3 regions of the Salinivibrio sp. ML290 genome follow, and region 3 is predicted to be linked to each of the others. Evidence: riboswitches for the same ligand, from Rfam matches in the RefSeq annotation. Region 3 holds a riboswitch; each other region holds the start of a gene.
What was found. A riboswitch is a leader RNA that binds a small molecule or an ion and turns the genes downstream of it on or off. The one in region 3 is predicted to bind thiamine pyrophosphate.
Positions count from the first base shown of each region.

Region 1: it holds a riboswitch for thiamine pyrophosphate, as region 3 does, so the genes downstream of both, thiD (bifunctional hydroxymethylpyrimidine kinase/phosphomethylpyrimidine kinase) here and thiC (phosphomethylpyrimidine synthase ThiC) in region 3, are expected to answer to the same signal.
Region 2: it holds a riboswitch for thiamine pyrophosphate, as region 3 does, so the genes downstream of both, thiB (thiamine ABC transporter substrate binding subunit) here and thiC (phosphomethylpyrimidine synthase ThiC) in region 3, are expected to answer to the same signal.

Region 1 is NZ_MUEY01000007.1:199,772-209,580, forward strand. It holds gene BZG23_RS08455 (GNAT family N-acetyltransferase) at 1-625, shown strand, start outside; gene BZG23_RS08460 (bifunctional diguanylate cyclase/phosphodiesterase) at 593-2,851, opposite strand; gene BZG23_RS08465 (HAD-IA family hydrolase) at 3,307-4,089, shown strand; gene BZG23_RS08470 (DUF3081 domain-containing protein) at 4,108-4,371, shown strand; gene BZG23_RS08475 (sensor histidine kinase) at 4,445-6,340, shown strand; gene BZG23_RS08480 (putative bifunctional diguanylate cyclase/phosphodiesterase) at 6,337-8,094, shown strand; gene BZG23_RS08485 (entericidin EcnAB) at 8,143-8,277, opposite strand; TPP riboswitch at 8,405-8,505, shown strand; gene thiD (bifunctional hydroxymethylpyrimidine kinase/phosphomethylpyrimidine kinase) at 8,567-9,418, shown strand; gene BZG23_RS08495 (potassium channel family protein) at 9,532-9,809, opposite strand, start outside.
Region 2 is NZ_MUEY01000004.1:54,398-64,206, forward strand. It holds gene leuA (2-isopropylmalate synthase) at 1-1,512, shown strand, start outside; gene leuB (3-isopropylmalate dehydrogenase) at 1,515-2,609, shown strand; gene leuC (3-isopropylmalate dehydratase large subunit) at 2,631-4,052, shown strand; gene leuD (3-isopropylmalate dehydratase small subunit) at 4,062-4,664, shown strand; gene BZG23_RS05470 (DUF547 domain-containing protein) at 4,806-5,597, shown strand; TPP riboswitch at 5,636-5,737, shown strand; gene thiB (thiamine ABC transporter substrate binding subunit) at 5,781-6,776, shown strand; gene thiP (thiamine/thiamine pyrophosphate ABC transporter permease) at 6,782-8,371, shown strand; gene thiQ (thiamine ABC transporter ATP-binding protein) at 8,365-9,087, shown strand; gene BZG23_RS05490 (GGDEF domain-containing protein) at 9,136-9,809, shown strand, end outside.
Region 3 is NZ_MUEY01000008.1:122,764-132,572, forward strand. It holds gene BZG23_RS09555 (LysR family transcriptional regulator) at 1-649, shown strand, start outside; gene BZG23_RS09560 (aminopeptidase P family protein) at 713-2,500, shown strand; gene BZG23_RS09565 (glutaredoxin family protein) at 2,554-2,784, opposite strand; gene thiH (2-iminoacetate synthase ThiH) at 2,798-3,949, opposite strand; gene BZG23_RS09575 (thiazole synthase) at 3,949-4,722, opposite strand; gene thiS (sulfur carrier protein ThiS) at 4,725-4,925, opposite strand; gene BZG23_RS09585 (HesA/MoeB/ThiF family protein) at 4,906-5,673, opposite strand; gene thiE (thiamine phosphate synthase) at 5,657-6,325, opposite strand; gene thiC (phosphomethylpyrimidine synthase ThiC) at 6,322-8,298, opposite strand; TPP riboswitch at 8,392-8,491, opposite strand; gene crcB (fluoride efflux transporter CrcB) at 8,548-8,928, opposite strand; tRNA gene BZG23_RS09605 (tRNA-Trp) at 9,227-9,303, opposite strand; tRNA gene BZG23_RS09610 (tRNA-Asp) at 9,452-9,528, opposite strand; rRNA gene rrf (5S ribosomal RNA) at 9,588-9,703, opposite strand.

The DNA.
Region 1 (9,809 bases), on a different contig from region 3:
TGTGGATGTATCTGAATGTTGCGTCGTCACCATTCGGCCTGCGCAGCGCAACGAAGCGCGCTACTTTTGGCGTAATATATATTATTCCCGTGCTTGGAAGCAGTATGATGCGCCGTATACACCGATAGATCCGGTGTCGTTTTGGTCGTTTCGTTTTGGTCTTTTTCGTCGTTTCATCGTGGGTGACACGGCGCAGGTGATTTGTGTGGACAATAAGCCTGTGGGTTATGTCACCCTGTATTGGGAAGACAAGCGCACGCGTTGGTTGGAAGTGGGGATCACTATTTTCGATCCTGTCCACTGGGGCAAAGGTATCGGCCGACGTGCTCTGACGCAGTGGATTGACCAATTATTTATTCGCCATCAAGTCAACCGAATCGGCTTGACCACTTGGTCGGGAAACACGGGGATGATGCGCTGTGCTAAAGCACTAGGGATGCGCGAAGAGGGGCGCTTACGCGCCGTCCGTTATTATCAAGGTGAGTACTATGACTCACTTCGTTATGGGGTATTGCGCGATGAGTGGTTGCAGCAAGCTGCGCCAGTGCGTCAAAACGGTCCCTCGTCCGCCAACACCCTGGCCGCTGTCGCCTCAACCATGCACCAAGACCATTCGCTGGTTTGATTGCGGCAGTAACCAATCTTCAAGTGCTGTCCGTTCAATCGGCCGAGAGAGCACATACCCTTGCAAGTAGTCACATTGGTGTTGGCGAAGCCAGCATAGCTGCTGTTTCGTCTCGACGCCTTCTGCTACTACGGTTAAACCGACGGCATGTGCCATGGCAATCATTCCTCGACACAGGGGCGCCGCTTTACCGTTAGGCTGATCGATATCCATAATAAAACTGCGATCCATCTTAATCACGCTAAACGGATATTGGCGCAGCAGCGAGAGGGATGAATACCCGGTGCCAAAGTCATCGAGGTACAGTTTTATTCCCAGTGCGTGAAGCTGACGCAAGTTCCTCCCCACCGTTTCTGAGTGCTCAAGTAAGGCCGTCTCCGTCATTTCTAACCCCAGACACTGAGGCGCAAACTGGTGTCTGGCGACCAGCGAGGCAACGTCATCGGCGAAGGTGGCTGACTGACACTGCTTGGCAGACACATTCACGGTGATAGAAGGACATTGATTGGCAGGGAATCGGGTATGCCAGCTATCCAGTACTTCGGCAACTTGCTCGAGCACCCAGTCGCCCAGCTCAATGATATAGCCTGTTTCTTCTGCGATTGGGATGAACTCTGCAGGAGAGATCCACCCTAACGTCGGATGTTGCCACCGGAGCAGTGCTTCTGCGTGGCTGAGTGTTTCTTGTTCGCCATCGAAAATAGGTTGAAACACGAGATGAAACTGCTGATTAGCCAACCCTTTCTTTAAATCTTGTTCAACAATAAAGCGCTGCTGAACTTTGGCAAGCATGGCTGGCTGGAAAATCGCGAGGCGTTCACGGGTCTGCTTGGCGTGATACATGGCAATATCGGCTTGCTGAATAATATCCGTCACCGACGCATTGGCCTTGTTAACTGATGCAATACCAACGCTGGCGGACAAGTTAATCATATGGTCGTCCACCTTGTACGGTGTGCTGAGTGCCTGCAGCAGGTGCTTGGCTTTGGTTTGTGCTAATGCCAGTGAACTGTCGGCTTTAAGCAAAATGATGAACTCGTCGCCCCCAAAGCGAAATACACGCTCGCCACTGACCGATTGTGTTAAACGTTTGGCAACCTGCTTAAGGAGCTTATCGCCCGTTACATGACCGAGAGAGTCGTTAACCACTTTAAACCGATCCAGATCGATAAACAGCAAGGTAAAGTGCTCGCTGTACTGGGCGCTTACTTGCTCAAGTGCGCCCTCCAAGGCATGGTCGAGCGCCGCTCGGTTTGCCAGCCCAGTTAGACTGTCGTGCTGGGCTTGATGGGTGAGTTGGCGGGTCTGCTTATTGACTAGGTGTTGTGCTAATGAAAGTCGATTGGCGTATGACCAAAAACTGGCAAGAACCGATAAGCCGAGTGACAGTACCAATAGTCCAACCAGCACCCCGTAGAGTAGCCCCGTGTGCAAGCCGCGCAGATGGGTGAATCTAACCACTAACCCTTCTTCGCTGCCGGCAATCGGAACAGTGATATCGGGCGAATGAGTATTTCGCCATCTATTCAACGCCAATAAAGAGTGGGTGGCAAACATTTGCTGATGGCCAAAGGCTTCACGGGCGATTAGCCCCATATCGGGCGCGGGAGTGTCACCTTGCCAAAGCGTGGGTAGAAAGGTATCAAAATAAAGTGTGGTGGCGAGAAAGCCTGCTAACTGCCCATGTCGTCCTGTGATTGCGGCAAACCATCGCACACCATGGCCTTGCTCGTCGTGAATTAATCGCGCGACGGGCTGACGTTTAAAATAGGCGCGCTCCATGGTCACTGTGTTCTCGCACTGCGCATCCGCGCGCCAGCCTAAATACCCTTCTTCGGCCGCTTTCGGGGATAGGTAAAGCGCGGGAAAGGTATCGCCCCGCATCACCCACTGGCAGGCTTGATTGTTGAGTGGAGGAAAAGGGCGATAATGGCTTTGTTGGGCGGCGAACTGTTTTAACTCAGCGCGATTGACTCGGGGTAACCACATAACACTATCAAGCCCTGAGCGCTTTTGGGTATGGTTGTCGATAAAGGCATGGAATTTATCGCGCGTTGGGCCACCTTCTTGTTGCAGATAAAGCTGCGCCGACAGCTGTAGCTCATAGAGCTGAGAAAACGCTTTACTAAGAGCATGGCGCTGCTTTTCCACATCGGTCGCAAACCGGCTTTGCTGACGCTGGTTTTCCAAGGTATAGACTGACCAGCCTGCGATTAGCGCAATCATTATAACCGTTAGGTAACGCCATAGAGGTTGTGAGGAAAAATACCGCATAAAGAATACATCGAATCTCACTATCGAGAGAGACAGGGTAGGGCGACTCGATGACAATCTGTGCTAAATACGGTTTCATTTTTATGACAGGGCGTGACTTCGCCTGCCCTCGTGTGTCAGAAAAATGACGGGTTTTTTATACAGGGTCAAGGTCGGTATCGGTCACCAATAACGTATTTAAATGTGATGTATATCACATAAGGGTTAGGGGCTTGATTCAACACCGAAGTTTGGACGCAATCGGTCAATTATGCATTTTTGTCGCGATGATTCGATACATTCTGCCTGAGGTTTGGGTAGGATGAGTGAGCGTTCTCTGCTAACTTTCAATGAGTCGATGGAGAGACAACCCGATCCACCGTTCCCTTTCCTTCCTGGCGATAACACATTGATTGTGGAGGCGTTCCATGAAAAAACTGGAGAATATCTCTGCGATATGCTTTGACTTAGACGGCACACTCGCAGACCCCTTTGATGATCTCTATGACGCAGTCCTCGGCATGCTCAGAGGATTCAACTTGCCAGAGGAAGAGCCTAACTCTATTCGTGATTGGGTGGGGGATGGTGCCGATTTATTGATCCATCGGGTGCTGACTCGGCACATTGATGGGCGTGTTTCCACCACTGTGCTTAATCAAGCGCGGGCTTTGTTTTTGTCCTCCTATCTGGGCAATAAACCGCCAAAAACTCGACTCTATCCAGGCGTACTTGCGTGTTTAGAAGGGCTCTCGCAGCGCCAGTTTCCGATGATATGTACCACGGATATGCAAACCGCGCACGCCAACAGTTTGCTAAAGGCCCTCGGGGTGGCTCACTTTTTTACCCGCATTTTAGGCACGGACGCGATTGCGGCGGGAAGACCTGATCCAGATAGTATTTATGAGGCGGCTGCCATCCTCGCGGTTCCGCCCACGGAGTTGCTAGTCGTCGGTGATGCCGTAAACGATGTTCACGCTGCCAGGGCAGCAGGCTCGCCCGTCGTGTGTGTCGATTATGGCTATAATTACGGTACGGCGATCCAAAAGATGGGGCCAGACACTACCCTTGATACATTGGCATCTTTGCCCAATATTATTTCTAAGCCGAGCCGGCTCAATGTGGCAGGCCATGCATTGGCCTCTCCCCCGGTATTGGCAGGGCCGCTTTGTAGTCGTCGACAACGACTGGGAGGTGGGGCACAATTTCGCTAACACAGCCAGGAGGGAAGCGTGAAAAACGAACTCAATCCTACGCACCTACTTCGCGCTTTTGAGATAGTGACAGAGTATGGTGAAGAAATTGAAGATGGACACCGCCTAGATGGCATCGACGCTTTCTCAGATTATGACGGCTATACCATTTATTTAGCGGGTAATGGGGTACAGTTACGCGTGGGGTTCCACAATACCTATGACCTTGACTATGAGCATGAAAACCTGAAAGAGCAGTTCCTGAAGAAGGTGGACGCTTTGGTCAAAAATTACAAAAAGTAACCACGATAAAACCTCTCTAGGTACGTGGTATAACGCCCCAATGGATGGGGCGTTTTTTGTTTGAGGCGGGAAAATGAACGAGCAATCAACCATGGACGGTAGGTGTGCACGCGGCTCACAGGCTCATTATAAAGCACTGGTGGACAGTGCTGCGGCAGCCATTTTAGTGATTGATGAGAGGGGGATTATCCTTGACGCCAACCCTTTCACCCACACCCTGCTTGGCTACGCGCAAAACCAGTTAGTTGGTCAGGATGTTGAGTGTTTAATGCCCCCTGAGCATCAGGGCAAACACGGCCAGTACTTAAAAAAGTATCTGTCCACCGGTGAACCCAATGTGATTGGTACTGGTCGGCGTGTTATGGCAAGACACCGTGAGGGACATTTAGTGCCTGTCCACTTGGCAGTGAGCGAAGTGTGGGTCGATGCGCGACGTGAGTTTATCGGCATTATGTCTGACTTAAGCGCATTAACCCATGCCCAAGCCACTGTTCAGCACGAGCGAAATAGGCTGAAAACCATCATCGATGCGATCGGCAATCCTGTGTTTGTCAGAGAATTAGGTGGTCAATATGCGTTAGCAAACCGAGCCTGTTTGCAAGCGGTGAATGTTGACCATGTTACCCAATTGGCTGAGGCGTTTGGTAAAGCGCTTCCCGATGGCATGCGTGACACCCTCAACGCCCTCGATCACCAATTGACTGTCGACGGTGAGCCCGTCCACATTGATGTGACACTGCGCGATGGTCGCACCTTTAAGCTGGCGAAAACCCTGATTCATCACCTTGCCGGCGAGCCTTACGCCATTGTCACTGTGGCTTATGACGCCACCCCACTTTTACAGGCCATGCAAGAGGCTGAGCGCGCCAATCAAGCAAAAAGTGATTTCTTATCGGCGATGAGCCACGAGTTACGCACGCCGTTGAACAGTGTTTTGGGTTATGCGCAGTTATTGCTTAAATCGCCCGATCTAACCCTTTCAGACAGTCAGCACCAGTATGTTGAACAAATCCACCAAAGTGGCCGTCATTTGCTTGCCTTGATCAATGATGTCTTGGATCTGGCAAAAATTGAGGCCGGCAAAACCACCATTAACCCGACCTGGTACCCAGCTACGGCACTGGTCAATGATGCCATTCACACGTTAGCGCCGCTTGCCGAACGACAAAAGGTGAGCCTACAAAGCCATTTGCCTCAAGGGCTGGACGGAGAGCTTTATGTGGACCCGATCCGGTTTAAGCAAGTATTGATTAATTTGCTTAGCAACGCGGTCAAATATAACCACCCTCAAGGAAGCGTATGGGTTGACGCACGCGAGGCCGGCGGAAACCTCACACTTTGCGTCAATGACACTGGGATTGGCATTGCATCTGATCAGCTAGCCGGCTTGTTTGAGCCCTTTAATCGTCTGATGGCAGAAGATTCACTGATTGAAGGCGCGGGGGTTGGCTTGGCCGTGACCCATCAACTGGTGGCAAAGATGCAAGGCCGTATTGAGGTAACAAGTCAAGTGGGTGAGGGGAGTTGTTTCTCCGTCACTTTCCCTTATCGGTCAGCGTTGTCATCCGCCGGCTCAGAGGGCAAGATGTTGCGGCAGGCAAGTTTATCCTTAAAGCAACCTCACCGTGTGTTGTATATCGACCGAGACAGCCATCAGCAGCGACTGATGGCTGATTGCTTTGAGGATTGGCCCTTGCTGACATTGCATTGTGCGCATGATGTCTCACTGGCAGACGCAATGGCACACACATTGGCGCCGTCGCTTTTGATCATCAATGGCGATGATGCTGCAACGCTCCAGGATCATGGGTTGCAATTCATTGAGGGGAGATCCGTGATTGTGCTTGAAACGGAACAACACAAGCCTCACCACCCGCATACTCCCTCATCGTTTAAGCGGCTCCAGCACCCCGTGTCGTCATCCGATCTTGCTGCGGCTATCCAATCGTTACTGGAGGACAGGGAATGATAAAGTCATCATTACAAGCGACTATTTTGATCATTGACGATCGGCGGGAAAACATTGACTTGCTCTCTGCAATGCTCAAGCAAGCAGGATACCAGCACTTGATTGGCTTAACGGATCCGAGCTTGGTCACCGATCACCTTTCCCCAGTTCCGGATCTTATCTTACTCGATATGCGTATGCCGCAGCGCTCAGGACTTATGGTGTTGGACGATCTTAACCATGCCCTCGGTGAGCATTGCCCGCCGGTTATGGTGTTGACTGCAGATAACGATCTGAATTTGCGTAACCAAGCCTTGTGCCGCGGAGCGATTGATTATATCAGCAAGCCGTTTGATTATGACGAAGTGCTTCAGCGTATTCATAATCTGCTGCAGTTACAGCTCAAAACGTTAAAACAGCGAGACCAGGCCGCGCGCTTGCAAATGTTGGTGAATAAACAAACCGCCGCGTTGCGTGCCCTCTCTCTCACCCATTCTTTAACAGGGCTCCCCAATCGTCGAGCCTTGTTAGATGCAGCGGAACGACAATTAATGCGAGGCTCCGTCACTGTGCTAATGATTGCGCTTGATGGGATGGAGGCAGTGACCCAGCACCAAGGGCACTTAATGACAGAGGCCCTGTATAAACACATTGCGGAGCTGCTGGCGAACAGTACGGTAGCGCGCTCGCATCGAGTGGGAGTATGGGATAGCTCGAGACTAGTGATGCTGATTGAAGGCGAGGGTGAAGAGGCGGCGCAAAAAGCGGCGAGGATTCACCGATTGATCAATGGGCACCACACGTTAGAAGGGCGGTTAATGTTCTTACATTGCCATATTGGGATCAGCCGCGCCCATTCTGAAAACGAGGATGTCGCCCAGCTTTTTCGCCAAGCGATTTTAGCCATTCCAACCAATGAGCAGCCTGTGGCTGAGTATCAACCTGAACTCGATAATAAAGCCCAGCGTGAGCATTTGATCCGTACTGAGCTTGGCGCTGCCTTGCAAAGTAACCATCTATCCTTAGTGTATCAACCTAAGTGGCGACTTGATGGGGGGCTGCTGGTGGGGGCCGAAGCATTACTGCGCTGGCAACACCCAACGCTCGGGGCGATAAGCCCCGCCGAATTTATTCCCATCGCTGAGCGCAGTGCCGATATGATGCAACTTGGCGATAAAGTGTTAATGATGGCACTGGAGGCGGTGGCGCAATGGCGGGCTCGCGCCCTAGTTGACGAGTGCTTTCATTTGTCGGTAAATGTGTCTGCCCAGCAGCTCCGTCATGGTTTTGCCGAGAGTGTGCTGGCTCGCTGCCATGCGACAAATATCCCGCCGGCCATTATTCAATTGGAAGTCACGGAATCGGCACTGATCCAGCAAATCTCGGTGGCATTGCGAGAGCTACAACAATTGCGGGAGGCTGGTATGCATATCGCGTTGGATGACTTTGGCACCGGATATAGCTCATTGAGTTACCTTAAACAGTTACCCGTTGATTGGGTTAAACTCGACCGCAGTTTTATTCAAGACCTAGCCACTAACGCCAGTGACAAACACTTGGTGGGTAGCGTGATTGATTTGGCGCATGGGTTTGGTCATGGCGTGGTCGCCGAAGGGGTGGAAAAAGTCAGCCAGCAGCAGGTGCTGCAGACGATTGGCTGCGACCAAGTACAGGGCTTTTTATATGCAAAGCCGCTTGCTATAACCGACTTTGAGGACATTTTATCGCAAGGTAGACACGCGATGAACGCCGAGATCTCGCCTACCGCGCATTAAATGACGCCTCGGTGCGCTAGATTTGGCCCGCACCGAGGTCACTTTGAATCATTCAGTGGCTTCATGGACGGTTTCTTTAGTGTCCTCCCACACTTTTGATGAGTCTTCTTTTACTCCTTCCCAGGTGTTTGAGCAGCCGGCAACAAATAAGGTGGTGATCACAAGCAATAACGATAGCTTCATAGGGACTCCTGTTCGCACATTTTTGTTACGCGTATTTTACGCATTACTTATCCTACTCGAACCTCGAAAAAGGCTCCAGCGGCGAATAATACGCTTGCGCTTTGCCTGTGGGGTTAATATCCTGAACGACAGTTAGTCGGGGAGCAAGTGATTGCTGAGACTGCGAAAGCAGGACCCGTAGAACCTGATCCAGTTAGCACTGGCGGAGGGAACTGACACGTTCAGCACACGAAGTGGCGCATTTCGGCTTACTTCGTCTCCTTCCGCCCCTGATGATTAAGGGGCCAATATGAACCTATCTCCACCTGTTATTCTTACCATCGCCGGCTCAGACAGCGGTGGCGGTGCCGGCATTCAAGCCGATATTAAAGCGATTTCAGCCACCGGCGGTTATGCGTGCTCGGTGATCACCGCGTTAACCGCGCAAAACACCTGTGGCGTTGAGGCCGTCTCGGCAGTTGATCCTGGTTTTGTCCGCGCCCAGCTAGATGCGGTGTTGTACGATATGCCAGTGCGTGCGATTAAAATCGGCATGCTCGCCAACCAAGCGATTATTCGCGAAGTAGCTGCCGTGTTAGCGCGATCGCCACACTTACCGGTGATTTTAGATCCCGTGATGGTGGCCACCAGCGGCGATCCTTTGTTGGATGAACACGCCATGACAGCGTTGATTGAAGCGCTGATCCCACGCGCAACCGTGCTCACCCCCAACTTGCCGGAGGCGGCGCGATTAACCGGTCAGCCTGTCCCCACCTCCATTGAGCAAATGCATGCGTTAGTCCCCGCCTTGCGTCGCCTCGGCTGCCCGTACGTGATGCTCAAAGGCGGCCATTTACATCACGTTCCTGAAAGTGTGGATGTGTGGATTAGTCGAGATACTTGCCAAACCCTGAGCGCCCGTCGGGTTGAGACCGCGAATACGCACGGCACAGGCTGTTCACTGTCTGCCGCTATCGCCTCGTTTTACGCCCAAGGGATGACGCCTATCGAGGCCGGGCGCGCGGCGAAGCATTATCTCACCGACGCCTTGGCGCATAGTCAGCAGTTAAAGGTGGGAAGAGGCGCGGGGCCTGTGCATCATTTTTACGCCTACCCAGTCGAAGCGCGTCATCACGATGCGCAAGAAGCCTCAGTCGAATAGGCCGTTTTTCACGAATAGGGCACGTAAAGCGAGTCCGCCGCTGCTAAGGTGAAGCGGCGGACTGCTCGGGAAAGGCTAACAGCCAGTGTCGCGTGTGATAAATGGTGTCCGAATCACGCCGCCGACCAATGCGGTAAACGCTCGGCAGCAATGTAGAACACGCGATCGCCGGGGGCGACGTCTGTTTTAAGGTTGGGGTTAAGGGTAATACCTTCACCTTTGTCGAGACCAATTAACGTTGCATCGTATTCATGCTTTAATTGATTGAACAAGGTGCCGACGTCCGTGGCGCTCGCATCGGTGGGGTAACGCGCGCAATACTGTGTCATCCCTTGTGCGGTGCTTAATAGCTCGTGATGTAACTGGCTGGAACCCGGGTCGACAGCGGCTT
Region 2 (9,809 bases), on a different contig from region 3:
GAGCAGGCGCTGTCAGCAAGTTTAACCGTCAAAGAGAAATTGCAGATCGCCCAAGCCTTGGACCGCTTGAAGATAGACATTATTGAAGCCGGTTTTCCGGTCTCCTCACCGGGCGATTTTGAATCCGTGCGCACCATTGCCGAGCACATGCAACATGCACGTGTCTGTGCCTTGTCTCGCGCGGTTCCTAAAGACATAGATGTGGCCGCCGAATCCCTCAAAGCCGCTGACGCCTTTCGTATCCACACTTTTTTGTCCACCTCAACCATCCATGTCAAAGATAAGCTTCGCCGCAGCTACGATGACGTGGTCGAGATGGGGGTACGCGCCGTTAAGCATGCACGCCAATACACGGACGATGTGGAGTTTTCCTGCGAAGATGCCGGGCGCACCCCAATAGATAACTTGTGCCGTATGGTCGAAGCGGCGATTGATGCCGGTGCGACCACCGTCAATATCCCAGATACGGTGGGTTACACAGTGCCGAGTGAATTCGGCGATATCATTGCGACCTTGTTTAACCGCGTACCGAATATCGACAAAGCCGTGATCTCTGTCCATTGTCATGATGACTTAGGGATGTCGGTGGCCAACTCTATTGCCGCGGTTCAAGCCGGCGCTCGCCAAGTGGAAGGCACTATCAATGGCATCGGTGAACGTGCGGGGAACTGCGCGCTGGAAGAGATTGCGATGATCTTGAAAACCCGCGCTGACTTGTTAGGCGTAGAAACAGGATTGAACCACACCGAAATTGCCCGCACCAGCAAGTTAGTTAGTCAGCTTTGCAACATGCCAATCCAACCCAATAAAGCCGTGGTCGGTGCCAATGCCTTTAGCCACTCCTCCGGCATCCACCAAGATGGCATGCTGAAAAACAAAAACACCTACGAAATCATGACCCCAGAGTCGATTGGTTTGGGCAAAAAGGCGCTTAATCTGACCAGCCGTTCCGGCCGTGCCGCAGTGAAAAGCCACATGGATAACCTTGGCTACGACCAACAAGATTACGATTTAGACACCTTGTATCAATCTTTCTTGCAGCTGGCAGATCGTAAAGGTCAGGTGTTCGATTATGACTTAGAAGCCTTGATGTTCTTCAACAACCTCAAAGAAGAGGACGACTTCTACAAGCTGAACTATTTAGGCGTGCAATCCGGCAGCCTAATGGCGACCACCAGCATCAAGTTGCAATGTGGCGACGAAGAGAAACGCGAGGCGGCGATTGGTAACGGCCCCGTCGATGCCCTTTATCAGTGCATCTACCGCATTACCGGCTATGACATTGAACTGGATAAATTCGATCTGACCGCCAAAGGGGAAGGAGAAGATGGTCTCGGCCAAGCCGACATCATTGCTAACTACAAGGGCCGTAAATATCACGGCACCGGGGTGTCGACCGACATTATCGAAGCCTCAGGTGAAGCGCTACTGCATGTGATCAATGCCATTTATCGCGCCGACAAAATCGCCCAGATTAAGGAACAATCCCACTTAAAACAGGAGACAGTATAACCATGGCCAGCGCACATCAGATTGCTATTTTGCCCGGTGACGGTATCGGCCCCGAAGTCATGACGCAAGCCGAGAAGGTGCTTGATGCGGTTAGCGAGCGATTCTCACTCACTTTGGAACGTCACCACTATCCTGTGGGCGGTGCCGCGATTGATGCCCATGGCTCGCCGCTGCCCGCACAAACCTTGGCTGGGTGTGAAAAAGCCGATGCAATTTTATTTGGTTCAGTGGGCGGCCCAAAGTGGGAGCATTTACCGCCAACCGAGCAACCGGAGCGCGGTGCCTTGCTGCCATTGCGCAAACACTTTGGGCTGTTCTGTAACTTGCGTCCGGCACAAATCCACACTGGTCTCGAAGGCTTTTGCCCGCTGCGCGCCGACATTGCCGACAAAGGCTTTAACATCGTGGTGGTGCGAGAGCTAACCGGTGGGATTTACTTTGGTGAGCCCAAAGGACGTGAAGGTGAAGGCCGCGAGGAAAAAGCGTTTGATACGGAAGTTTATCATCGCTATGAAATTGAGCGTATCGCCCGCATTGCCTTCCAATCGGCTCAGTTGCGTAATAAGCAAGTGTGCTCAATCGATAAAGCCAATGTGTTGCAAAGCTCAATGCTATGGCGTGAAGTGGTGGAAGAGGTGGCCAAAGACTATCCGGATGTCCACTTGAGCCATATGTATATCGACAACGCCACCATGCAGCTGATTAAAGACCCGTCGCAATTTGATGTGATGCTGTGCTCGAATATTTTCGGTGACATCATCTCCGATGAGTGCGCAATGATCACCGGCTCAATGGGCATGCTGCCATCTGCGAGCTTGAACGCGAGTAAATTTGGTTTGTATGAGCCCGCCGGCGGCTCTGCGCCCGATATTGCGGGTAAAAATATCGCCAATCCAGTGGCGCAAATTCTCTCCGCCGCGCTAATGTTACGCTACTCGTTAGGCGAAGAAGACGCGGCCTGTGCGATTGAGCATGCGGTCAGCCAAGCACTGGCGGCCGGTGAGCTGACCGCTGATCTGGCGGGCAACCATCCTGCCCTCAGTACCGAACAAATGGGCGATCGTATCGCCGCCTATATCCGCCAAGGCGCAGAATAATTACCCGTAAGGATACGAGCTATGTCGAATGCAAACACCCAGCAAGGCGCCAAGACCTTGTACGAAAAAATTCATCAAGCCCATATTGTCACCGAGCAGCCCGGCGAAGCGCCGCTGCTGTATATCGACCGCCATTTGGTGCACGAAGTGACCTCACCACAAGCCTTTGATGGCCTGCGGGAAAAAGGGCGTCCGGTACGCCAAGTGAGTAAAACCTTCGCCACCATGGATCACAATGTCTCCACCGAAACCAAAGACATTAACGCGTCAGGAGAAATGGCGCGTATCCAAATGGAAACACTGGCCAAAAACTGCGAAGAGTTCGGTGTCACCCTGTATGACTTGAATCACCCTTACCAAGGCATTGTGCATGTGATGGGCCCCGAGCTTGGTATTACCCTGCCCGGCACCACCATCGTCTGTGGTGACTCCCACACCGCAACCCACGGCGCTTTTGGTGCACTGGCCTTTGGCATTGGTACCTCAGAAGTCGAGCACGTGCTGGCCACCCAAACGCTCAAGCAATCCCGCGCCCGCACGATGAAAATTGAAGTCACGGGCAAAACCGCCCCCGGGATCACTGCCAAAGATATTGTCCTAGCCATTATTGGCAAGGTCGGTCATGCCGGCGGCACCGGGCATGTGGTGGAGTTTTGCGGGGACGCAATCACCGACTTGTCGATGGAAGGGAGAATGACGGTGTGCAACATGGCAATCGAATTAGGCGCCAAAGCTGGCCTGATCGCCCCGGATGACACCACCTTTGCCTATTTAAAAGACAAGAAATTTGCCCCGAAAGGCGAGCAATGGCAGCAGGCAATCGCCTATTGGCAAACCTTGCATTCGGACGCCAATGCGCAGTTTGATCGCGTGGTCACCCTCGATGGCAGTCAAATTCACCATCAAGTGACCTGGGGCACCAACCCCGGCCAAGTGGTCAGTGTGCATGATACCGTGCCTGCCCCAGAGACAATGAACGATCCGATTGAACGTCACTCGGCAGAACGCGCATTAAAATATATGGGGCTGACACCCGGTCAAGCCATCAACCAAATCCGTATCGATAAAGTCTTTATTGGCTCTTGCACCAACTCACGGATTGAAGACATGCGTGCGGCCGCTGCGGTTGCCAAAGGGCGACGTGTGGCAGAGGGCGTGCATGCCATGGTGGTGCCAGGCTCAGAGCAAGTGCGGGCACAGGCGGAGCAAGAAGGGCTGGATGTGATTTTCCGCGAAGCGGGCTTTGAATGGCGCTTGCCCGGCTGCTCAATGTGTTTGGCGATGAATAACGATCGCTTGGGCCCCAAAGAGCGCTGCGCCTCCACCAGTAACCGCAACTTTGAAGGGCGTCAAGGCCGTGAAGGCCGCACCCACTTGGTCAGCCCAGCCATGGCCGCAGCGGCGGCGATTGCGGGCCATTTTGTCGACGTTAATCAATTATAAGGAGGCCTTATGTCAGGCATACACACTCATACCGGCATTGTTGCCCCGTTGGATGCGGCGAACGTCGATACCGATGCGATCATTCCCAAGCAGTTTTTGCAAAAGGTCACCCGCACCGGCTTTGGGCAGCACCTGTTTCACGATTGGCGCTTTTTAGACGATGCGGGCCAGCAACCGAACCCCGAGTTCGTGCTTAACCAAGCACGTTACCAAGGCGCGAGCGTCTTGCTCACCCGCGAGAATTTTGGCTGTGGCTCATCCCGCGAGCATGCGCCTTGGGCGCTGGATGATTACGGGTTTAAAGTGATTATCGCCCCCAGTTTTGCCGATATTTTCTATGGCAACTGCATTAATAACCAAATGGTGCCGGTGACCCTTGAAGAAGGCCAAATCGATGCTTTATTTACGTATGTGGCAGAAAATGAAGGCGCGACTGTAACGCTAGATTTGCCCGCCCAAACCATCCGTGCCGGTGAACACTGCTTTGCCTTCCAGATGGATGATTTTCGCCGTCATTGCCTGTTGGAAGGGTTAGATAGCATCGGTCTGACGTTGCAGCACGAAGCCGATATCTCACGCTTTGAAAAACAAATACCAGACTTTTTGGTGTAATACGCCCTCCAAGAACGCCAATAAGCGCGGTGTTACCCGTACTTATTGGCGCTTCAACCCATTTTTCCATCCTCAATGAAACCAACCGCTGACTCGCTTGGTCTAGTCTCAAAGAAGGTTTGATCGCATTAAGGACTGGCAATGCAAAAACATTTTATACTTCTGCTCTGGTTAGTGTTTCCGCTCATCAGCCAAGCCGCGCCCAAAGCGGATTACTGGGCAATGTGGGATGCCCATAACCCTGACAGCCAAGCCACGTTTACCCATCACAGCTGGCAAGTGTTACTCGATAAGTATTTGCAATCTCAGGGGCAGCACACCTTATTTAACTATGCCGCGGTCACGGATAACGACAAAGCAACCCTCGACCATTACATTGACATGCTCACCGCGCGCGACCCACGTACCCTGACCAAAGACGAGCAATACGCGTATTGGGTTAACCTCTATAATGCGGTCACGGTAAAACTGATTATCGCCGAGTACCCGGTCCGTTCCATCACCAAACTCGGTGGGCTATTTAGCTTTGGCCCTTGGGATGATGAAGTGGTTACCGTCGCTGGCGAGCCGCTCACTTTAAACGATATCGAACACCGGATTTTACGCCCGCTTTGGCAAGATCCGCGTACCCACTATGCGGTCAACTGTGCCAGCCTTGGCTGCCCTAATCTTCAGCCACAAGCCTTTCAAGCCAGTGCACTTGATGCACAGCTCGAGCACGCCGCCTATACCTTCATTAACAGTGATAAAGGCGTGAGTCAGCAAGGGGAAAAATGGCAACTTTCCTCAATTTATGAATGGTTTGAAGCTGACTTTGGTGGCGATAAGCAAGGCGTGATCGCTCACATAAACCAGTATCGCGATATTCCATTGCCACAAGAGGCAACATTGGAATACGACTACAACTGGGACCTTAACCAACTCGGCAACTAAAAGGCTTGGTTAACCCTAAGCCAATCAGTACAATACCACCGTACTCATTGGGGAGCCTCACGGCTGAGATTGCGCACTGCGCTAGACCCATCGAACCTGATCCAGCTAACACTGGCGTAGGGATTGAGACTTGATGTTGCCATCAACTTGCCTCAACACCCACGCCCAACTTAGGAGCGTGCTGTGAAAGTTTTTACCTCTGTTCTCACTCTGGTTTCTTTATCGCTATTATCACTCGGCGCCCGCGCCGCGGACCCGCTTACTGTCTATACCTATGACTCCTTTATTGCTGAATGGGGGGCGGGGCCTAAAATTAAAGCGAAATTTGAACAGCAATGCGATTGCCAGCTTGAGTTTGTGTCTCTCGACGATGGGGCCGCCTTACTTAATCGCCTGCGCATTGAAGGAGAAACCACCCAAGCCGATATCGTACTCGGTATGGATACCAACTTAATGAAAGAAGCCGAGCGCAGTGGGATTGTTGCCGAGCACGCGGTCAATACCGAGCGCCTGCAAGTGCCTGGCGGGTGGGATAACAAATACTTTATCCCTTACGATTACGGCTATTTTGCCTTTGTGTATGACACTACTCGTTTGCTCGACCCACCCAAAAGCCTCAAAGCCTTGATTGAGGAGCGCGATGACATCAGTGTGATTTACCAAGATCCGCGCGTATCAACGGTCGGCCAGGGGCTAATGCTTTGGATCCAAAAAGTGTACGGCGATAATAATCAACAAGCATGGCGCGATCTTGCCGATAACACGATCACTGTGACCAAAGGCTGGACCGAAGCTTACAACATGTTCCTCAATAAAGAAGCGGACATGGTGCTCTCTTACACCACCTCGCCGGCTTACCACTTAGTGGCCGATGAAGACGATCGCTTTGCCGCCGCCATGTTTGAAGAGGGGCACTATATGCAAATCGAAGTCGCCGCTAAATCAGCCTATACCGATCAGCCGGAACGTGCGGATGCGTTTTTACAATTTATGCTCAGTGATGCGGCACAGTCGGTGATCCCAACCACTCAGTGGATGTATCCGGTCACCGATGTCAACTTGCCTGATGCCTTCTACACCTTGGACAAACCGCAAGAGAGCTTGCTGTATCAGCCTGATGAAGTGATGGGCAATCGCCAGCAATGGGTGCGTGACTGGCAAACCGCGCTGGTTGAATAGCCAAGATGCTCAACCCTTCTCGAACCTGGCCGGGCAGTATTGCGGCCAGCTTGGTCGTGGCTTTGATTGGCAGCGCACTCTGGGCGTTATTCTCTCACAGCCACGATTTGTCACTTGCCTCCTTATGGCAAGATACCTACTTGCGTCATGTCACCTACTTTAGTTTTAAACAGGCCACGTTATCCGTTGTACTTAGCGTTGGGCTAGCAGTGCCAGTCGCTCATGCGCTGTCTCGCCGACAATTTCCAGCAAAGGCATGGCTGCTGAAGTTATTCGCCATGACCTTGGTGCTGCCGGTCTTGGTAGGAGTATTTGGACTGGTTGCTATCTATGGCCGTAGTGGCTGGATTGCACAAGCTTTCGCGCACTTCGATGCGGCTATGCCGTTTTCTATTTATGGCTTAAGTGGCATTTTACTCGCCCATGTGTTTTTTAATCTCCCTTTTTCCGCCCAATTAATGGTGCAAGCCTTAGAGGGGATCCCAGCCGATCAACGCCGTCTTGCTACCCAGCTAGGGCTCAAAGGCTGGCAACGTTTTAAGCACCTAGAATGGCCGTATCTACGCCAAAGTTTGCCTCATATCGTGGGGCTAGTATTTATGTTGTGCTTTACCAGCTTCGCGACTGTCATGGCACTGGGCGGCGGGCCGAAAGCGACGACCATCGAGCTGGCCATTTACCAAGCCATTCATTTTGATTTCGATTTACAAACGGGTGCTGTCCTCGCGCTGTGGCAAATGCTGCTATGCGGGGCCATCGCATTTACCGTGCAAACCTTGACGCGCCCGCTGCCGAGCACACCCAGTGAAGTGCTGCCGCTGCCTGCGTCTTTGGATAGCCGTGCGGCCAAGTGTTGGGATGGCCTTTGGATTGGCCTCGTTTTGCTACTGGTGTTACCGCCTCTCGGCGTGGTGATTGCACGCGGGCTGAACCCTAGCGCATTAGCGGTGCTCGGCGATAGCGCACTGTGGCAAGCGACTCTGCACTCGCTGTTCATTGCCACGGGCGCAACCACCTTTGCTTTTGTGTTAGCCGTGGCGGTGATCTTAGCCAGTCGGCACTGGCGCTTACATGGACGAAAAAAACAGGCGGACGGCATAGAAACGCTCGGTGCCATCATCCTGGTAGTGCCAAGTATCGTGCTCAGTACCGGGCTTTTTTTGCTGTTTCGCCAGTTTAGTAACGTATTCAGCTTAGCGCTGTGGCTGGTAATGACAGTGAACGCCCTGATGGCGCTGCCTTATCTTATCAAGGTCTTGAGTGCCCCCGCCTTCCAGCTCGCTCAGTCATACCATAACTTGTGCGCCACCTTAGGCGTCAGAGGCATCACGCGTTTACGTCTGATTGAGTGGGACTGTTTACGTGCACCTATTGCGCGCGGTGTCGCGGTGAGTTTTGTGTTATCCATGGGCGATCTCAGTGCCATCTCCTTATTTGGTAGTCAAAACTTTCAAACCCTGCCCCTGTATTTGTTTCGCTTAATGGGCAGTTACCAAATGGAAGCGGGCGCCGCCGCGGCGATGCTGTTACTGCTCACCAGCTTGGGGTGTTATGCCCTACTGACGCGCCTTATCCAATGGAGACACGCATGTTAACGATTTCCGATGTTCAGTATAGTTACCAACAAGATTGGATGACCTTTGATGCCCATATCGCCCCTGGAGAGATTGTGGCCGTGCTCGGGCCCAGCGGGGCAGGCAAAAGCACCTTACTATCACTGATTGCCGGGTTGATTGCCCCTGATAGTGGCGAGATTGCTATTGATGGTAAGCCAGTGACAACAACCCCCGCCCACCAGCGGCCACTGTCTATCTTGTTCCAAGAGCATAATGTCTTTACCCATTTGTCGGTGTTCGACAATATGGCGATTGGCTTATCACCATCACTGAAACTCACCGCTACCCAACGGGAAAACATTGAACAGGCAGCGCAATCGGTCGGCTTAAGCGACTATCTCTCTCGCCTGCCCGGCCAATTGTCAGGCGGGCAACGACAACGTATCGCACTGGGTAGAAGCATCGCACGCAACCAACCTTTATTGCTGCTCGATGAGCCCTTCTCCGCACTCGATCCCGCGCTAAAAAAAGACATGCTGATGCTAGTTAAGCGTACCGCCGAAGCGCAAGGCACTACCGTGGTGATGGTCACCCACCACCCTGAAGATGCTCAAGCCATTGCCTCTCAGTTTCTTTATCTCGATGAGGGAAAAGTATGTCTTCACCGTCCGGTTGAGGCGCTCAACCATCCACCCGCGATGATGCAAAGTTACATGGGCACCGCTGACGATTCGTTCCGGGTGGCATCCCCCTGATAGGCTTCTATACTAAGGAAAACACGGAAGAATCCAAGGAGGCGCCTTGTGGCCGCCAGCAGCATCCAGATCCTCGACTCGATTGTCGACTTTACCGCTAAAACGGAAGTCGATGCGATTACTAAAAGCTTGCTGACCTCAATTACCGAGCTTACCCCAGTGAGTGAAGTGGTGCTGCTTGATTACTGCGCCGATATGCAGCCTGCCTTCACGGTATTAGGCACCAATGACAACAGCGCTTTTCAGCAAGAGAACATCCATCAAATTGACGCGCTGCTTGCAGAATGCCTAGCGACACAAGCGGTGACTCAACACCATACCAATGATCATGTATTGATTGCTGTCCCCATTTATTACGAAAAAGAAGAAGGTGTGAACGGTGTTTTATGCGGCCGGGCCACAGATCTCAGCCAGGAACAACGTGCTCTAGTGGCAGGATTGACGCGTATTTACGAGAACTATCAGCAGATTATCATGGCCAGCGAGCGTGATAGTTTCACCAGCTTATTTAATCGCAAAGTCCTCTCTAAAAAGCTGGATCTTATTTGTGATCGCTTAGCACAAAGCGAGGCGACGTCCGACATTGACCCCGACAGCTCGCTCTCACCTTGGGTGTGTATTTTCGATGTTGATCACTTTAAGCAAATCAATGATAACTTTGGTCATGTATTTGGTGACGAGGTCATCTTGTTATTGGCTTCATTGATGCGCCAGACCTTCTC
Region 3 (9,809 bases):
ATTGCTACTGCCACAGTTTATTGGCGATATGCTAGAAGCGGCCCCAGCTATCACCCTTAATACCGCTGCTTGGGATCAAACCACCTTTGATGGGCTTGCGCGAGGCAATATCGACTTTGGCATCACCGGCAAGGACTTAAATCCCGCCGATGCCATGTTGACCATGATGCCGCCTAAGGGCGTGCTCTACCAAGAGCTTTGCCAAGATCACCAGTGTGTGTTGATGCGTGCCGATCACCCGGCACTCAGGGGGCCATGGGATGAAGCGCGTTACCTTGGACTGCGACATGTACAGGTGAAGTGTGATGGGAATGACCGCTGGCTGTTGGACTATAAACTGGCAGAGCGTAATATTGAGCGTGACATAGCCATGTACGTGCCAGATTTCAACAGTGCGGCGAGCCTGTGTACCTATACCGACCTGGTGTTTACCTCACCAAGCCAGTTTGCGCATTATATTGCCGCATCGCTCAATTTGGTGGTACGGCCGTTACCGACGCCAATACCGCCGATGGCGTACACCTTGTTTTGGCATCAAAATCAAGAAAATGACCCAGGGCACCAATGGCTGAAAGCCTTGATTATTTCGCGCTGTCAGCAATTTAGCCCAGCAAAATTGCAGCCTATTGCCAATCGCGCTAGGGTCTAACCCACCGGCTTTTCACGCGTGGCCGAACATGGCGAGTTCACCCTATACAAAGAAGGAAGAATAATGGACGCGACCCTTACTAAGCGTATTGAGCAGCTAAGACACTGGCTGGCTCAACACGACTATGACGCCCTACTCATCCCCCATGAAGACGAATATCTCGGTGAGTATGTGCCTGAGCATAACGAGCGCCTCCACTGGGCGACCGGCTTTACCGGCTCAGCAGGCGCTGCGGTGATCACCCGCGACAAGGCAGCAATTTTTGTTGATGGCCGCTATGTGGTTCAAGTCCGTAAGCAAGTCCCCGCCGGCCTGTTTGACTACTGCCACCTGATTGATGAGCCACCGGTGCAATGGGCCCAGCAACAATTGCCAAAAGGTGCCAAGCTGGCTATCGACGCTCGCATGCATAGCGCTGCTTGGTACAAACGTACCCAACGCGCGTTGGATGGGGCTTTGACACTGGTGAGTGTTGAGCAAAATCCGATTGAAAGCCTGTGGGACGATCGCCCCGCCCCGCTTAATAGCCCTGCCATTTTACTAGGTGAAGAGAAAACCGGCCGCGCCAGCTTGGATAAACGTCAAACCATTGGCCAGCAGTTAGCCGAACAGAGTCTTGATGCCGCGGTACTCACTCAACCCGATGCCGTCTGTTGGCTGCTCAATATCCGTGGTCGCGACATCCCACGTTTGCCCGTGGTACTGACCCAAGCGATTATCAAGCAATCCGGTGACGTCACCGTGTTTATCGACCCTGACCGTCTCCCCGAAGGCTTTGATGCACACGTGGGCCAAGGCGTGAGCGTCGCGCACCCAGACAGTCTGGTTGATGCCCTGCAAGCGCTGCGCGGTCAACGTGTATTGGTCGACCCAAACGGTGCCAATGCGTGGACACTGGACACCCTCCAACAAGCGCAAGTCACTGTGGTGGAAGCGCAAGACCCATGTGCGCTTGAAAAAGCAGCCAAGAACCCGAAAGAAATCGCCGGTATGCGTGCCTGTCACGTGCGCGATGGAGTTGCCGTGACCCGCTTTTTGGCCTGGTTTGACCGTCAAGTCGACGCCGGTGAACGCCCTGATGAAGCCGTGCTCGCGGACACCCTGTATCAATTCCGCCAACAAGACGATCAACTGGTCGACTTAAGCTTTGATACCATTTCCGCCGCCGGTGGCAATGCGGCCATGTGTCACTATAACCACAACAATCAGCCTAAACCGAGCGTGATTGAGAGCAACAACGTCTACTTGGTCGACTCAGGCGGTCAATACTATGACGGCACCACCGACATTACCCGTACCGTGCCGGTGGGCGAATGCAGCGCTGAGATCAAAAAGGCCTTCACGCTGGTGCTTAAAGGGCATATTGCGCTGGCCACTGCGCTGTTCCCGAAAGGCACCTCAGGCAGCCAGCTTGATGCCTTAGCACGCCAGTATTTGTGGCAACACGGCTATGATTTTGACCATGGCACCGGTCATGGTGTCGGGCATTTCTTGGACGTGCACGAAGGTCCGCAGCGCATTTCCAAAGCGCCCAATAGCGTCGCGCTATTGCCAGGCATGGTGGTGTCAAACGAGCCGGGCTACTATCGCGCCGACGCGTTTGGGATCCGGATTGAAAACCTCGAGTTGATTGAAGAAAAGCCCACCGAGGGTGACATGACGATGCTCGGGTTTGCCTCACTCACGCGTGCACCGATCGATCGTCGTTTGGTCGATGTGAGCTTACTCAGCGAGGCGGAAATCCAGTGGTGGAATCGCTATCATCAAACGGTGTGGGATGAAATCAGCCCGCACCTCGATGATCAAGACCAAGCTTGGTTAAAACAAGCGACCGCGCCACTAAGCCGTTAAGTCGCGTCTTCACCGAGCATGAAAAACAAAAAGCGTCCGATTGGACGCTTTTTTTATTCCCCTTTCAGGGCTTTCTCGACCGCTTTGGGCGAAAAGCCGCGCAAGGTGGTATCGCCAATGCAAATCACCGGGACACCCCGCGAGCCAGTTGCCGCCAGCAGCTTCTTACCTTTGGGCGTGGCTGTATCGACAACACGATAACGCAGCCCTTTTTTATCCAAGTAAGCTTTGGCCGCCTCACAGTGAGGACAGCGTGGACCTACATATACAGTAATACGTTTCATGCCCACATTGTCGCTAACCCACTGCCGTTTGTGAAGCCATTTGCGCCTGACGCGCGATATCGTAGATGTTATCCCAATCTTTCCATACCACCTCAAAACCGAGGGCTCGGACGCTGGCGGCCACCTCTGCCGCGCTCCGTTCATCACTGATGGCAAACTGCTCTAATTGTGGCTCAGGGTTCGCGTAACCGCCCGGTTGGGTTTTTGACGCCGCGGATAGGCTCGTGACGCCAAGGGGCAACACATTGTCGCGAAAGTGGGGGGACTCTCGTGTCGATAGCGACAGCTCTACCTGCGGATTCCACAACCGATAGGCACAAATCAGCTGAACCAGCTGCTTGTCCGTCATCACCGATTTCGGCTGTAACGCCCCCGCGCAAGGACGTAAGCGCGGAAAAGATAGCGAATAGCGGCTTTGCCAGTATTGCTTTTCCAGATAATCCAGATGCTGGGCGGTAAAAAAGCTGTCGGTGCGCCAGTCCTCAAGGCCAATCAAGGCGCCGAGACCGATCTTATCGACCCCTGCTTGTGCCAACCTATCTGGGGTTTGCAGCCGGTAGTGAAAGTCGGTTTTATTCCCGCGCTTGTGGTGTTTCCCATAGGTTGGAGCGTGGTAGGTTTCTTGGTAAACCATCACCGCATCCACACCCTGTGCCACCAAGGCGCGATATGCCTCGGTATCCAGCGGCTGCACCTCCATCGCCACATGATGAAAGTATCGCTTCACCAAGGGTAAGGCGCGGAGAAAATACTCGAGCCCTACCTTGGTTTCATGCTCACCGGTCACCAATAGCACACTGTCAAAGCCCATTTTTTTGATCGCTTCACACTCGGCGGCGATCTCGGCTTCATCCAGCGTGCGCCGTTTGATTCGGTTTTCCATCGAAAAACCGCAATAGGTACACACGTTGGCGCATAAATTGGAGAGATACAGCGGAATATAAAACCCCATGGTGTAGCCAAACCGCTGCCGCGTCAGCGCCGCAGATTGCTGAGCCATGGCCTCAAGGTAGGCTTCAGCGGCAGGACTTATCAGGGCAGCGAAGTCGTCCAAATTGCGCGAAGATTTAGCCAGCGCCCGCTCGACATCTTGGCGCGTTTTGCTGTAAATCGAAAGGCGATGATGATCCCAATCGAGTGCCGCCCACCGCTCAGAAAAGCTCATCACGCCTCCTTAGCGTCAAGAAACGCGGTTAAGGGGCTAGACGCGTGGGCGTGATTGTGTGTGCCCGCCAGCCCAGCACGATACGCACAGTGTCCGGCTTCAACCGCTTGTTTAAACGCTGCGCCCATGGCAATCGGATCGCCAGCCGTGGCAATGGCTGTGTTGACCAATACCGCATCAGCGCCGCGCTCCATCGCTAACGCCGCATCTGACGGTGCACCAATGCCGGCATCAATGATCACCGGCACGCGAGCTTGCTCGATAATGATGTCGAGAAACGCCATTGAGGCCAGCCCTTGGTTGGATCCAATCGGTGAGCCAAGGGGCATCACCGCCGCGCATCCCACCTCTTCCAAACGCTTACACAGCACAGGATCGGCATGACAATATGGCAGCACCACAAACCCCTCATCCACAAGCGTTTTCGCCGCTTGAAGAGTTTCAATCGGATCAGGCATCAAATATTTGGGGTCGGGGTGAATTTCCAGCTTCACCCAATGCGTTCCCAATGCTTCTCGGGCAAGACGCGCGGCAAAGACCGCTTCTTGCGCATTTTTCGCCCCTGAGGTATTGGGCAGCAGGCGTACACCGAGCTCGCGCAGCGGCGTTAGAATATCGTCTTGTGTGGCATGCACATCGACTCGCTTTAGCGCCATGGTGACCAGTTCAGTACCACTGGCCGCCAGTGATTCGGCCATGGTCTTGCGACTGGCAAACTTGCCAGTGCCGGTTAACAGCCGAGATGAAAACGTTGTATCCGCAATGGTTAACATAATTATCCTCCGGCAATCGCTTGAAAGACCGCCAAGCTATCGCCAGCGGTGAGTGACGTGGATGACCAAGCATCACGCGCAATAATGGTCTGATTTAGCGCGACAGCGACCGATTCGGCCGGCACCTTCATCTCCTCAATCAGTTGCGCGACGGTCTTGGCATTGACCTCTGTAGGCGTGTCATTAATGATTAACCGCATCATTTACCTCCCGCATTGGCTGACAAACCGCACAGTGCGGATGAACGGGCAGCGAAAAGTGCTGCCATGTCATGGTTTGTCCATCCAGTCGTGACAAGCGATTGGTACCGACCGCCTGCCCTAATAACAGTTTTATTCCTTCCAACGCTTGCGCGGTGGCCATCATACCGACCACAGGTCCCATTACCCCAGCTTCAGAACAGCGCGTGGGTTCAGAAAGCGTCACGTCTGCGAAGGCGCACGCATAACATGCGCTATGCGGTTGATAAACCAATAACTGGCCTTGCCAACCGATCGCCGCTGCGCTCACCAAGGGTGTACCAGCCTCTACACAGGCTTGATTGACTGCATGGCGAGTAGCGAGATTATCACTGCAATCAAGGACCACATCCGCCATCGCCACTTCAAGCGCCAGACGCTCACCTTCTAGATAGGCATTGATGGCTCGGCACTGGCAATGTGGATTCAGCGCGACCAAGTTAGCGGCTAGCGCTGCGGCTTTATCGGTGCCGATTTGCTCATCCCGATACGCCACCTGACGCGCCAAATTAGATAGCTCAATGTGGTCTGAGTCAGCAATCGCTAACTGACCCACGCCAGCGCCTGCAAGATAGAGGCCCGCGGTGGTTCCAAGCCCACCGGCACCGACCATTAACACGCGCGCCTTGCTCAGTGCCTGCTGCCCGCACTCTCCAACTTCTGGCAGCATGATTTGCCGGCTATAACGCAGGTATTCACTGTCCGATAGCATCACGCCCTCCTTGCTGTCTTGATGGATTAAGACAGCGGTTAAATGCGTCAATGCGCGCCGCTAAATCAGGCGCTTGCGTCACGGCGCGGACCACCGCAATGGCCTCCACACCAGTGCGCCAAACGTCAGGGGCTCGATCGAGATCAATACCGCCAATCGCCACCGTCGGGAAACGGCCATCCACAGTCGCCACCTGCTGTGCTAACGCAGAAATGCCTTGCGGCGGCTCGGCGAGCTGTTTGGTAGTGGTGGGAAAAATATGGCCGATGGCAAGATAACTGGGCGAGAGGTCAATCGCTGCAGCGAGTTGTTCGGGACTGCGTGTCGATACGCCAAGGCGCACGCCTTGCCGCGCAAGCCGGTCAAGATCCGCCTCTTGTAAGTCTTGCTGCCCCAGATGAACGCCATAGGCGCCAGCCTCAAGCGCGAGCTGCCAGTGATCGTTGATAAACACCTGCGCATGGTGCGCGCGGCCCAATGCCACCGCACGCTGTATCCAATCTAGCAATTGTGGATGCGCTGGCTGCTTCACACGCAATTGCACGGTTTTCACCCCCAAGCAAAGCAAGCGTTCGAGCAAATCCACATCGTCCACTACCGGATATAATGGGCCTATACCTTCAGACATAGGCGCAAATGGGGTCAGGCTCATGACTCCACCTTATCGCTGTCCGCTACCTCAGCGCCTTGTGGTGACGAATGATGGGATTTTTGCAGGTAGAGCTCACTGCCCTTTTCTCGAAACTCTTGCGATTTTTGCTGCATGCCTGCTAACGGGTCTTCCAGCATAGTGACATCAATCGCTTCACCCGCGGCGGCATAGCCATTTTCTTTGGCATAATCTCGGACTTCTTGGCTGATTTTCATGGAGCAGAATTTCGGCCCACACATGGAGCAAAAATGCGCGACCTTGCCGGACTCTTGAGGCAGTGTTTCATCGTGATAAGCACGCGCCGTCACCGGATCTAAAGCAAGGTTGAACTGATCTTCCCAGCGGAATTCAAAGCGCGCTTTGGAAATGGCGTTATCTCGCACCTGCGCGCCCGGATGTCCTTTGGCTAAGTCGGCGGCGTGCGCGCACAACTTGTAAGTAATCAGTCCGGTTTTAACATCCTCTTTATTGGGCAGACCCAGATGCTCTTTGGGCGTGACATAGCAAAGCATCGCACACCCAAACCAGCCAATCATCGCCGCACCAATCCCGGAGGTGATATGGTCGTAACCAGGCGCGATATCAGTAGTCAGCGGGCCTAAAGTATAAAAAGGCGCTTCATGGCAATGGGTGAGCTGCTCGTCCATGTTCTCTTTGATCATGTGCATGGGCACATGGCCGGGGCCTTCAATCATCACCTGCACATCGTATTCCCATGCCACCTTGGTAAGCTCGCCCAGAGTACGTAGCTCACTGAATTGCGCTTCGTCGTTCGCGTCAGCCACTGAGCCGGGACGTAACCCGTCGCCTAGTGACAGCGATACATCATAGGCGGCACAAATCTCGCAGATTTCACGAAAATGGGTATAGAGGAAGCTTTCTTGATGATGCGCCAAGCACCATTTGGCGATAATCGACCCACCACGCGAGACAATCCCAGTCACGCGATTGGCGGTCATGGGCACATAGTGCAAACGCACTCCAGCGTGAATGGTAAAATAATCGACCCCTTGCTCGGCTTGCTCTATCAAGGTATCGCGCATCACTTCCCAAGTCAGGTCTTCGGCAATGCCATTCACTTTCTCAAGCGCCTGATACATGGGCACAGTGCCAATCGGAACTGGGCTATTACGTAAAATCCACTCGCGAGTTTCGTGGATATTGCGTCCGGTCGATAAATCCATCACCGTATCCGCGCCCCAACGGGTCGCCCACACCAACTTTTCGGTTTCTTCTTCAATGGAGGAGCTCACCGCCGAGTTACCAATATTGGCATTCACTTTCACCAGAAAGTTACGCCCAATGATCATCGGCTCCGCTTCTGGGTGGTTAATGTTGGCAGGAATAATCGCACGCCCTTCAGCGACCTCTTGGCGCACAAATTCGGGAGTGATGTTTGATGGCAAGTGAGCACCAAAGCTTTCCCCAGGATGCTGGCGGTTTAGTTGCTCTTCACGATACTGTTGGCGACCCATATTTTCCCGAATAGCAATAAATTCCATCTCTGGGGTGATAATGCCTTGGCGTGCGTAGTGAAGTTGGGTCACACACTGATTAGGTTTTGCCCGACGGATAGACGGTAAGGCACTAAAGCGAAGATCATTTAAGGTTTCATCACTGAGGCGGGTCTGCGCATAGTCTGAGCTCACTGCATCAAGAAACTCTGTATCGGCACGCTCATCAATCCAGGCTTTGCGCACTGGCGCTAAGCCTTGGTAAATATCGATAGCACTCTGTGGGTCAGTATAAGGCCCTGATGTGTCATAAACCCGAATGGACTCGTTGGCCTCGTACTGCGGATTGTCTTTACTGCCACCCACAAAGGTCGGAGACAAATGGATCTCGCGCATCCCTACGCGAATATCGGGTCGCGATCCCTCGACATAGACTTTTTCCGATTTGGGGTAGGTTTGCGCAGAGAGAGAATCGATAAAGGACTTGGCCTCAAGACGGGCCTGTTTACGGGTCGACATAGCATTACTCCGGTGTTCATTATGGGAATTAATGCTTGCCGGAAAACGCTGAATTGAGATGTGAGCAAACTGGCAGACGCGTACGGCCTGTGATCTGATGCATCTCTTGTTCCCTTCGCTGGTCCTAACCAGATCAGGTTCAACGGATCCCACTTAACGTGGTCTCAGCCAATTGGCACTCCGACAAGTTCAATGCCAGTATAAGAAATCACCGCCGCAACAACAAGCGACGTAACACGATGTTTTCACTTAACCGGTGATGCGTGCTAGCAACCAAGCGCCCATCGCGGCTGCACTTAAGCACAACGCGAGATTGAGACCCACATTCAACAAAGCTTTCACTGTCTCACCATGTTGGAACAGCATCAAGGTATCTACTGAAAAGGTCGAGAAGGTAGTAAATGCGCCCAAAAAACCAATCGCAACCAGTTGGCGCCAAGGCACCGGAGCAATCACCTCTTGACTCATCGCCGCTAAAAAGACGCCCATCGCTAATGACCCGAGTACATTTACTATTAAGGTACCGTATGGGAATGCACGACCAAGCACCGCAACGCTCCACTCTGATACGAGAAAACGCGAGGATGCCCCTAATGCGCCACCAAGCCCTACCCACAATATGCTTACCACTGGGTGCTCCTTTCGATTGGTAAAAAGTCATCATACCGCGACATGTGAACAAGAAACAGGAGGAAGAAAAAGGGAAGAGAGGTGTGGTTGCTACCACAGAGAGTAGATACAAAAAAAGCACCGACGATGTCGATGCTTTGATATTTGGCAGGGGTAGAGGGATTCGACCGGGCTGGCGACCCAGCCCCCAACACGCCTTTTTGTAGTTTGCATGTTCACATCTTCCCTTAATCGGATTACGAGAAGCTTGATGATTCACATACAAAAAAAGCACCGACAATGTCGATGCTTTGATGTGTGGCAGGGGTAGAGGGATTCGAACCCCCAACACGCGGATTTGGAATCCGCTGCTCTGCCAATTGGAGCTATACCCCTGTAGATAGGTGCCTATTGTAGCGATCCCGCGACAAATTACCACCACCAATTACTCTTCAGACGTTTGATCGCTTATTTATAAAGCAAATCTTTCCCAGAAGTTCAATAACAAAAAAACCCCAGCTTTTCAGCTAGGGTTTCTAAATAGTGGCGGAGTGGACGGGACTCGAACCCGCGACCCCCGGCGTGACAGGCCGGTATTCTAACCAACTGAACTACCACTCCGCACCAATTCTGTATGACTAAAGACTTATATCTCTTTGCTTTAATCAATTGTATTCAAAGCCTGGCGATGTCCTACTCTCACATGGGGAGACCCCACACTACCATCGGCGCTGCTTCGTTTCACTACTGAGTTCGGCATGGAGTCAGGTGGGTCCAAAGCGCTATGGTCGCCAAGCAAAATTTGGTGTGTCTTCACTTTTCAGTCAAAACACTTAATCTAGAAAGCTGTTCGTTCTCGCCACAATCAACTGGCTTTATTCGAGTCCAACCCAAAACCTCTT